Regions from separate parts of the Mesorhizobium sp. B1-1-1 genome, predicted to be linked through region 3. Evidence: predicted binding sites of a transcription regulator. Region 3 holds the regulator's gene; each other region holds the start of a gene.
What was found. Region 3 encodes PhoB, which activates phosphate uptake and scavenging genes when phosphate is short. Its sites were predicted from a motif close to TGTCATNNANCTGTCAT; they were not measured.
Positions count from the first base shown of each region.

Region 1: a site for PhoB is predicted at 1,973-1,989, ahead of phnC (phosphonate ABC transporter ATP-binding protein). Genes of this name have one in related genera too.
Region 2: a site for PhoB is predicted at 1,651-1,667, ahead of FJ986_RS27780 (DUF1045 domain-containing protein). Genes of this name have one in related genera too.

Region 1 is NZ_VFWW01000018.1:40,357-43,577, reverse strand. Features, by position in the region: gene phnD (phosphonate ABC transporter substrate-binding protein) at 55-963, opposite strand; gene phnC (phosphonate ABC transporter ATP-binding protein) at 1,055-1,903, opposite strand; gene FJ986_RS28465 (DapH/DapD/GlmU-related protein) at 2,163-2,780, opposite strand; gene phnL (phosphonate C-P lyase system protein PhnL) at 2,777-3,221, opposite strand, start outside.
Region 2 is NZ_VFWW01000017.1:18,080-21,300, forward strand. Features, by position in the region: gene FJ986_RS27775 (alpha-D-ribose 1-methylphosphonate 5-triphosphate diphosphatase) at 1-860, opposite strand, end outside; gene FJ986_RS27780 (DUF1045 domain-containing protein) at 905-1,612, opposite strand; gene iolB (5-deoxy-glucuronate isomerase) at 1,764-2,576, opposite strand; gene FJ986_RS27790 (DUF3329 domain-containing protein) at 2,581-2,799, opposite strand; gene iolE (myo-inosose-2 dehydratase) at 2,840-3,221, opposite strand, start outside.
Region 3 is NZ_VFWW01000015.1:30,268-33,488, reverse strand. Features, by position in the region: gene xylF (D-xylose ABC transporter substrate-binding protein) at 1-78, opposite strand, end outside; gene FJ986_RS26715 (ROK family protein) at 338-1,579, shown strand; gene phoB (phosphate regulon transcriptional regulator PhoB) at 1,587-2,276, opposite strand; gene phoU (phosphate signaling complex protein PhoU) at 2,296-3,003, opposite strand; gene pstB (phosphate ABC transporter ATP-binding protein PstB) at 3,029-3,221, opposite strand, start outside.

The sequences.
Region 1 (3,221 bases), on a different contig from region 3:
GGAGATGCAAGAAGGGCGGCGTTTTCTCGACGCCGCCCTTCCTGACTTCTGCCTTTAGCCGCCGATGGCTGCCTTACGGGCTTCGACGATGACGTTATAGAAATCCGCCTTCACCGGAACGTAGCCGGTAAAATCACCGCCTTCGACGCCTTCGAAGCAAGCCTTGTCCTTCTTGGGCAGGTCGGTGAAGAAGGCCGCCAGCTTGGCCGTCATCTCGTCGCCGAGCGCCGTGCGCACGACCAGCGGACCGTTCGGGATCAGGCCCGAGCGCCAGACCTCGACGAAGTCGTTGGGGTCGACGGCGCCCTTGGCGACTTCCTTGTGGAAGGTGCCGGAGGTGTAGCCGTCCTTGAAGTCGCCGATGCCGGAGGAATCGTCCACGGCCACGTCGACCTTGCCGTCTCGCACGGCGAGCACATTGTTCTCATGGCCGCCATTGAACTGGGTCGAGGCGAAGAAGGTCTCGTTCGACGCGCCCGTGTCCTTCGGAATCTGCGTCAGCGGGATCAGGTAGCCGGAGGTCGAATCCGGATCGGCGTAGCCGAGCTTCTTGCCCTTGGCCGACTTGATGTCGGTGATGCCGGAGGACTTCAGCGCCAGGCCGATCGAATAGTAGCCGGTCGCGCCGTCGGTCTGCTGGGTGGTGAGGATCGGGGTTACCGCCTTGGGATCCTTGAGGACGACGCTGGCATAGCCGGAAGCGCCGAGTTCGGCGAAGTCGAGCGTGCCGCCGAGCAGGCCCTGGATGACGCCGTCATAGTCGGCGGCCGGGAACAGCGAGACCTTCTCGAAGCCGAATTCAGCCTTCAGGTGATCGGCCAGGCACTGGTAGTTGCGCAGCCGGTCGGTTTCGTTCTCGCCGCCGAGGATGCCGACGCGGAATTCCTTCATATCGGCGGCATGCGCCGCGCCGGTGGCCATTGCAAGCACCGAAACGGCGCTGAAAACCATTTTCCTGAACATCTGATTTCTCTCCTGTAGGTTCCGGCCCCGCGCCGGCGGCGTTGGTGATTTTGACGGGTGCCCTGACGCGGGCTGGCGATCCAGGTCGCTCTCAGTAACCCGGGAATGCGGGTTCGAGCGGTCCGGCGGATGCGGCGATCTTTTGCTTGAAGGCAACGCTGGTCGAGGTGATGGCCTCGGATATCTCGCCGCCATTGCTGTCGGCGCCATAGACGAGACGGACGGCCTCGCGGTTAAGCTCCTCCGGCGGCCCGTCGAACACGACCTTGCCCGCGGCCATGCCGATGATGCGGTTGCAATAGGTGCGGGCGGTGTCCAGCGTGTGCAGGTTGGTGACCACGGTGATGCCCTCGCGCAAATTGATGTCCTGCAGCGAATCCATCACCACCTTGGCATTGAGCGGGTCGAGCGAAGCGATCGGCTCGTCGGCCAGGATCACCCGGGGCTGCTGCATCATGGCGCGGGCAATGGCGACACGCTGCTGCTGGCCGCCCGACAAGGTGCCTGCGGGCTGCAGCGCGGTACGGGCGATATCGAGCCGCTCGAGGGCGGCGACCGCCTGCGCACACTCGGTCCGCGAGAACATGCCGAAAAGGTTCGACAGGGTCGGACGATGGTTCAGCCGGCCGAGCAGCACATTGGTCAGCACGTCGAGGCGCGGCACAAGGTTGAATTGCTGGAAGATCATGGCGCAGTCGCGCTGCCAGCGCCTGAGCGGCGAACCGCGCAATTGCGAGACCTCGGCTCCGTCGAAGAAAATCGATCCATGGCTGGGATCGATGAGGCGGTTGATCATACGCAGAAGCGTCGACTTGCCGGCGCCGGAACGGCCGATGACGCCGACCATCTGACCCTGCGGGATCGAGATGCTGACATCGTTAACGGCGGTGTTCTTGCCAAATCGTCGGGTGACGCCGCGGATTTCGAGCGTGGCTGACATGGTGCGTTCCCGTCCAGTCGCGGTTGAAGGTCCTGTTGACCCTCGCTAGCGCAGCGCCATGAACCTGCGGTGTCGGATTGATGTCAGTTTTGTTACCACCCACAGCCGTGTCGTGCGCGATCAGGCCAGGACCATCAGTTCCTCGAAGTGCTCCATGTCCCTGAAGCTGCGGAAGGCAGGCGGCTCGAGAAGACAGCCCCCTGCCCGAACTCTATGTAAGGGATGCGAATAGTGAGCAGCCCTATTCCATTCACCACCGTCATCCACCGTATTTTTCCAGGAAAGCTTCGGCCTCGAGCTGACGGAAATCGTCGAGTGCGGCGCGCAGCCTCGCATGGTCCCAATCCCACCAGGCAAGCGCCTGGTAGCGCTCGGCGGTGCGGCGGTCGAAGCGCTCGCGGATCGGCTTTGCCGGCACGCCGGCGACGATGGTGTAGGGAGCGACATCCTTCGATACCACCGCTCCGGCGCCGACGGCGGCGCCATCGCCGACGGTGATGCCGGGCAGGACTGTCGAGCCATGGCCAAGCCATGTGTCGTGGCCGATTGTGACGCGCCTGGCGCGGCGCTCAGCGAAAAATTCGCTCTCGTGTTCGGCATCGTCCCAATAGTCCGATGCGCGGTAGGTGAAGTGGTGCAGCGTCGGTCGCCAGGTCGGGTGGTTGGTGGCGTTGATGCGCACGCTTGCCGCGATGTTGGAGAATTTGCCGATCGTCGCACACCAGACGGCGCAGTCCTGCATCATGTAGGAATAGTCGCCGAGTTCGCTTTCCGAAACCCGACAGCGGTCGGCGATTTCGGTCCACCGGCCAAGCGTCGAATTCTCCACGTCCGCCGTCGGGTGGACCAGCGGCGTCTCCGACAATTTCCTGCTCATGCGGCGAGCTTTCCCGGGGCGAAGGCGGTGACGTCGATGATGCGGTCGGCCACCGCTTCGCGCACATCATGGTCGTGGAAGATGCCGAGCAGGGCGACGCCTGCCGCCTTCTTGGCGGCGATGAGTTCGATCACCACCTCGCGGTTCCTGGCATCGAGCGAAGCTGTCGGCTCGTCGAGCAGCAGGATCGGGTGCCCGGTGATGAAGCCGCGCGCGATGTTGACGCGCTGCTGCTCGCCGCCGGAGAAGGTCGCCGGCGGCAATGCCCAGAGTTTTTCCGGCAGGTTAAGCTGCGCCAGCAGGGCGCGCGCCTTGCTTCTTGCTGCTTCGCGATCCTCACCGCGCTCTACGAGCGGCTCAGCGACGACGTCGAGCGCCGATACGCGGGGCACGGTGCGCAGGAACTGGCTGACATAGCCGATGGTCTGGCGGCGCACGGCA
Region 2 (3,221 bases), on a different contig from region 3:
GAGACATTGCCCGAATGCGAGGCGCCGCGCATGACATTGGGCGCGCCCATCAGCACGCCGAGCCCGGCATCCTTCGAAGCTCTGGCGGCCTCCTCGGTGGTCGGGAATTCGGCAACGCGCACGCCTTGCTCGATGGCTTCGTCGACATGGCCCGTCGTCGCATCGTCATGGCTCGCAAGCACGATGCCGCGCTCGTGGCAGGCGGCGGCGATGAAGACGCGGTTCGGGGCCGAATTCCGGGCCGATTCGCCCATCCGCTTCTCGCAGAATTTCTGGAAATCGTGATCGGTCAGCTTCAGCTTGCGCTGATAGTAGTAGGCGTAGGTTTCGAGGTTGACGAACTGGCGCTGGCCTGGCGCATGGTCCATCAGCGAGGCGAGCTTCACCCGTTCGTCCGTCTCGAAATTGGCGAAGGCCCTGAGGCAATCCGGCGCCGAGACCTCGCAGCGTAGATGGATGAAATGATCGGCCCGCAATCGATCCATCCGCACGCTGTCCTCGATCGCATCGGCGAGCTTGCGGATGTCGGCGGCGTTGAGATCGGCATCCTCGTCCATGCCGACACGCAAGGCGTCGAGCACGGTGGTGATGCCTGCCGTCGCCACCTGCGCGTCATGGGCGAGCACGGCGGCGATCGGGTTCCAACGCACCTTGGGCCGCGGCGCATAGTGGCCTTCCAGGTGATCGGTGTGCAGCTCGACCAGTCCCGGAATGATGAAGTCGCCAGCCATGTCCTCGCCGGCTCGCACGACGCCGGCGGATATGTCGGCGATCAGACCGTCACGCATCACGAGCGAACCGTCGATGATCTCGTCGGCAAGAACGATGCGGGCGTTGCTCAGAATGGTGTCGGCGGTCATCTTAGGCAGTCCTTGGTTTTTTCTCGCCTTTGCGGCTTGTTGCTTCAGGCGGTTTTTCTGGCCGGACGGCGCCCGAGCGCGTGCTGGGAAAGCACCATGAACGGGGCGCCGGGTTCGGGCTCGATGAACAACGTCAGCGCGTCCACCGGAACCGGCTGGCGCAGCACCTCGGTGAACAGGCCCTCGATTGCCAGGCGAAGACGAGGGCTTTCCTGTGGCCCGGCCCTGCCGGACAGCGTCATGTGAAAGCGGAAGCTCTCGAAGACGTAAGGATAGCCCCATTGGCAGAGATTGCGGAATTCGCCCGGCTTCAGCGAGTCCGGGCTGCGCCGCTCGATCTCGGCCTCCGTCAACGGCGCGCGAAAGCGGTCGAAATCGCGCACCACATCATCGGCGAAGCGATTGAGCGGAGGCAATGGCGCCTCCGGCACCAGTGCGAAGAAACCGTCGATCTGGCTGACGACGAGACGCGGGATCATCACAACGGGCGTCGCCTGGGCAAAGGCGTCGAGCGCTGCGCGCAACGAGGCTTCGGTTTCGTTGGCCGCTAACCGGAAAGGGGCTTTCAGCGTTGCGTGAAAACCATAGCGCCGTGCCGATGCGGTGTGGAAGGCGACTTCCGCCGCCGACAAATCGCCCACCGCCTCCACCGGTCGCGTCGCGGCGCCGAACGGGTCACGGCCCAGCCAGTTGGCGGCGATCCGCGCCAATTTTTCGTCCTGTTGGGGGGTGAAGTAGATGGCGTAGCGCATCGAAAATCCTCGTCAGCCCGTTGCCATAGGTGATTTCCATGACGGATTGACGAAGCTTTGAAGGGTTTTCGAAGGCAAATCGACCCCGCCGGTCCTTAGCCGACGATTTTTCTGATCTGGACCAACAGGTTCAGCCGTGAACGCGCAACGGTCAGGCCTTCATCAGCCATTCGTGCTCGGGCGCATTGTGGAATTTCCACGTCCGCTTCGGGCCGGCCATGACGTTGAGATAGTAGAGGTCGTAGCCATGGCAAGCCGCGCAGGGGTGATAGCCCTTGGGCACCAGCACGACGTCGCCGTCCTCGATCGCCATCGCCTCGTCCAGCGCGCGGGAGCCGTCCTTGTCGGCGTCGGTATAGACCCGCTGGAAAGCAAAGCCCTGCGGCGGGTTGAGGCGGTGATAATAGGTTTCCTCGAGATAGGATTCGTTAGGGAGATTGTCCTGGTCGTGCTTGTGCGGCGGATAGCTCGACGTATGGCCGCCGGGCGTGATGACCTCGACCACCAGCAGCGAATCGGCCGGCTTGCCCTCGGGCAGGATGTTGGTGACGTAGCGCGTATTGGTGCCCTTGCCGCGCACCTCCTGGCCGAGGTCGTCAGGCCCGATGACGCGAACCGGCAGGCCGCCGCTCAATCCCGGCGCCGAGCAGACCGCCAGTTCCAGTCCGCTATCAGCCGTCACCGACCAGTCCGATCCCTGCGGCACATAGACCGACCATGGTTTGCCTTCGAAGGGCGACATGCGCTGGCCGAGCAGGCCGAGATCCTTGCCGCCGGCCGCGACCGTGCCCTTGCCGGTGACGAACACCAGGCAGACTTCGCGATCGTCCGTTGTTCCCGAAGCCGTTTCGCCCGGTTTCAGCCGATGCAGGTCGAACCCGACATAGGTCCAGCCGGCGCTTTGCGGCGTGACGTGCGCGACACGGCCATGGCCCTTGTCGGCTTTGACCAGCAGCTTCGACATCCGGTTACTCCTTCGGTTCGACTTCGGCGGGCGCCTTGTTCTCGTCGGCCGGCTTGTAGAGATAAAAAAACTGCCAGACGCCATAGCCGGCGAAGCCCAGCGCGATCACGCCCCAGAACGGCGTGCCGCTCGCGAATTCGATGATCGACCAGATGACGCACACCGCGACGACGGCGACACGCCGCCACAATGGCCGGAAGAAGGGGTGCTCGGAATCTTTCATCGCGGCAACCTACAGCAAGCCCGGCCTGGCGAGAACCCGATCAGACATCGGGGAAGCCCTGCGTCTCGACCGTATAGCCGGCCGCCGTCATCACCCGCATCAACTCCTTGTGGCCCACCTGCGCCATCTTGAGCGGCGGGTTCTTCTTCGGGTCCTGTTCGGCCTCGACCACGAACCAGCCTTCATAGCCGTGGTCGGCGAAACGCTGCACGATGGCGCCGAAATCCAGCGAGCCGTCGCCCGGCACGGTGAAGGCGCCAAGCGCCACCGCGTCGAGGAAGGACTGCTTCGTGCGGTCGAGCTTCTCGATCACGCCCATGCGCACATCCTTCACATGCACATGGCTGATGCGCTTGTGGTGATTGTCGATGGCGCGCAGCACATCGCCGCCGGCAAAGGCCAGATGGCCCGCATCGAGCAGC
Region 3 (3,221 bases):
GTCCTTCGCCTGCGCGACCGACGCGAGCGTCAGCGACATGGCGACACCCGCCAGGATGGCGGCTGTGAATCTCTTCATCTTAATCCTCCCTGCGCCGCGTATGGCGCGACCAAACAGGCCCGTAGGCCGGCACAAAGGCTCTATTTTTTCGAGCCTCGAAAAAACACTGGTCCATCGTCGGAACGCTGTCAACGTCGATTCTGATGTATTTTGATGTCCTCGTGAATTTTTTTCGAGCTCCGGAATAAATAATGACAGCCAAGGCCGGTTCTGCCAGTATTTGACGGTCGTCGGGATCCTGGGGAGAGAACGCGGCGACGGGGAGGATGCGAGAAACATGTCGGTCGGAATCCGCCACGACGATTTGCGCCGACGCAACCGGGCGATGGTGATCGCGGCCGTGCGCCGTGCCGGGCAGCCCTCGCGCACCGAGATTGCCGCGACCACCGGGCTCAGCCATTCCACCATATCGGCGATCTCCTCCGACCTGATTGGCGAAGGCATCCTGGCGCAGAGCAAGCCGAGCGAGGCCGGTGCGCTGAAACGCGGCCGGCCGCAGGTCGGCCTCAGCCTCAACCCTGAAGCCGCGGCGGTGATGACCGTGGTGCTGTCGCTGAATTTTCTCTCCGTCGCCGTCATCGACTATGCCGGCCAGGTGATATCTGAAGAGCAGCGCCGGCTGGACACGCTCACCCTGTCGCGCGAGGCGCTGATCGGCGAATGCGTGGCCATCGTCAGGCGGCGGTTCGAGGATCCCGACCTCGACGTCGGCAGCATCGCCCGTATCGCGCTGGCGATCCAGGGCATCACCGACACGGATGCGCGCACCATGCTGTGGTCGCCGATCACGCCGCAGACCGACATCGCCTTCGCCGACATACTGGAGGCCGAGTTCGGCATTCCCGCCACCATGGAGAACGATTGCAACATGATGGCGGTGGCGCTGCGCTGGCGCGATCCCCAGCGCTACCGCGACGACTTCATCGCCATCCTTTTGTCGCACGGCATCGGCATGGGCTTGGTGCTGAAGGGTGAACTGTTCACCGGCACCCATTCATCCGGAGGCGAGTTCGGCCACATGATCCATCGCCCCGGCGGGGCGCTCTGCCGCTGCGGGCGGCGCGGCTGCGTCGAGGCCTATGCCGGCAACTATGCCATCTGGCGCAACGCGAGGCAGCTTGGCGAGGACACCGAGCCCGTCGACGTCAGCGACGCCGACATGCGCACCCTGGCGGCCTCGGCGCGCGAAAAGGACGGGCCGGAGCGCGAAGCCTACCGCAAGGCCGGCGAGGCGCTGGGTTACGGCCTTGGCAGCCTGTTCGCGCTGATCGATCCGGCGCCGGTCGCCATGGTCGGCGTCAGCGCCGCCGCCTTCGACCTGATCGAGCCGGCTCTGCGCGAGGCCATTGCCCAGACCGCCGGCGGCCAGCACTCGAAATCGATTTCCTTCGACACCGAGCCGAACGAACTGCCACTGATCCGCGAGGGCTGCGCCATGCGCGCGCTGACCTTCGTCGACCAGGAGATTTTCGCGCCGGGGGCACAGGCGAAATCAGGCGTGGGCGAGAACGTTGCGTGACATATCCCTAGTCTTCGCGAATCGCATACCCCGCGCCCCGAATGGTGCGGATCACGTCAGGCATGCGGCCATTGTTGACCGCCTTGCGCAGCCGGCCGACATGCACGTCCACGGTGCGCTCGTCGATATAGATCGTTTCGCCCCAGACATTGTCGAGCAGTTGGCTGCGCGAGAACACGCGGCCGGGATGTCGCATCATGAATTCGAGCAGGCGGAACTCGGTCGGCCCGAGCCGGATCTCGCTTTTCTTGCGGTAGACCCGGTGCGATTCACGGTCGAGCACGATGTCGCCGACCTTGAGCACGCTGGACAGAACTTCGGGCTTGGCGCGGCGCAGCAGCGCCTTGACGCGTGCCATGAATTCCGGCGTTGAGAACGGCTTGACCAGATAGTCGTCGGCGCCGGTGGAGAGACCGCGCACCCGGTCGCTTTCCTCGCCGCGCGCCGTCAGCATGATGATCGGCAGCCGCTCGGTCTCGGGCCGCATCCGGAGACGGCGGCAGAGCTCGATGCCGGACACCGCCGGCACCATCCAGTCGAGCACAAGAAGGTCAGGGACATTCTCCTGCAAGCGGATCTCGGCTTCGTCGCCGCGCGTCACCACCTCTACCTGATAACCCTCCGATTCCAGATTGTAACGGAGCAGCACACCCAGCGGCTCCTCGTCCTCCACCACCATGATGCGTGGCGCGATCATCGACTGGTCACCCCTGCCGTCAAGCCGCTGGCGCCGACATCGCCGTCTCGTCCTGCTTCGGGCGATTGGCGGGCAATTGCGTGCCGGTCAGCACATAATAGGCATTTTCGGCAATGTTGGTCACGTGATCGCCGATGCGCTCGAGATTCTTGGCGCAGAACAAAAGATGCGTGCAGGCGGTGATGTTGCGCGGATCCTCCATCATGTAGGTCAGCAGCTCGCGGAAGACCGACGTGTATTTGACGTCGATGCGTTCATCGTCGGCGCGCAGCTTCGCAAGTGCCGCGGCATCGCGCGCCGCATACTCCTCGATCACGCCTTGCACCTGGATCAGCACAAGCTGCGCCATGGCGTCGATGGAGTGCGACAGGTCGCGCGGCGTGGCGGCAAGGCCGACGGTGCCGACGCGCTTGGCGATGTTCTTGGCGAGATCGCCGATGCGTTCGAGATCGCCCGCCATGCGGATCGAGCCGACGACATGGCGCAGATCGTCCGCCATGGGCTGCCGCTTGGCGATCAGGGTGATGGCGCGGTCGTCGAGTTCGCGCTGGCGCGCGTCCATGATGGCGTCGTCGGAGACGACGCGCTGGGCGAGCGCGTTGTCGGAATTCAGGAGCGCCTTGGTGGCGCCGCCGACCATCGATGAGGCGAGATCGCCCATGTCGCGGATCAGCCTGCTGATCTGTCCGAGATCTTCGTCAAAGGCTGCGACTGTGTGTTCGGCCATGATCTTGGTCCTCGTATGCCTGGGATCAGCCGAAGCGGCCGGTGATATAGTCCTGCGTGCGCTTCTCGCGGGGCGATGTGAAGATCTTCTCGGTGCGGTCGAACTCGACCAACTCGCCCAGATACATGAACGCGGTCTGCTTCGACACGCGCGCCGCCTGCTGCATGTTGTGGGTGACGATGACGATCGTATAGTCGGCCTGCAGCTCATCGATCAGC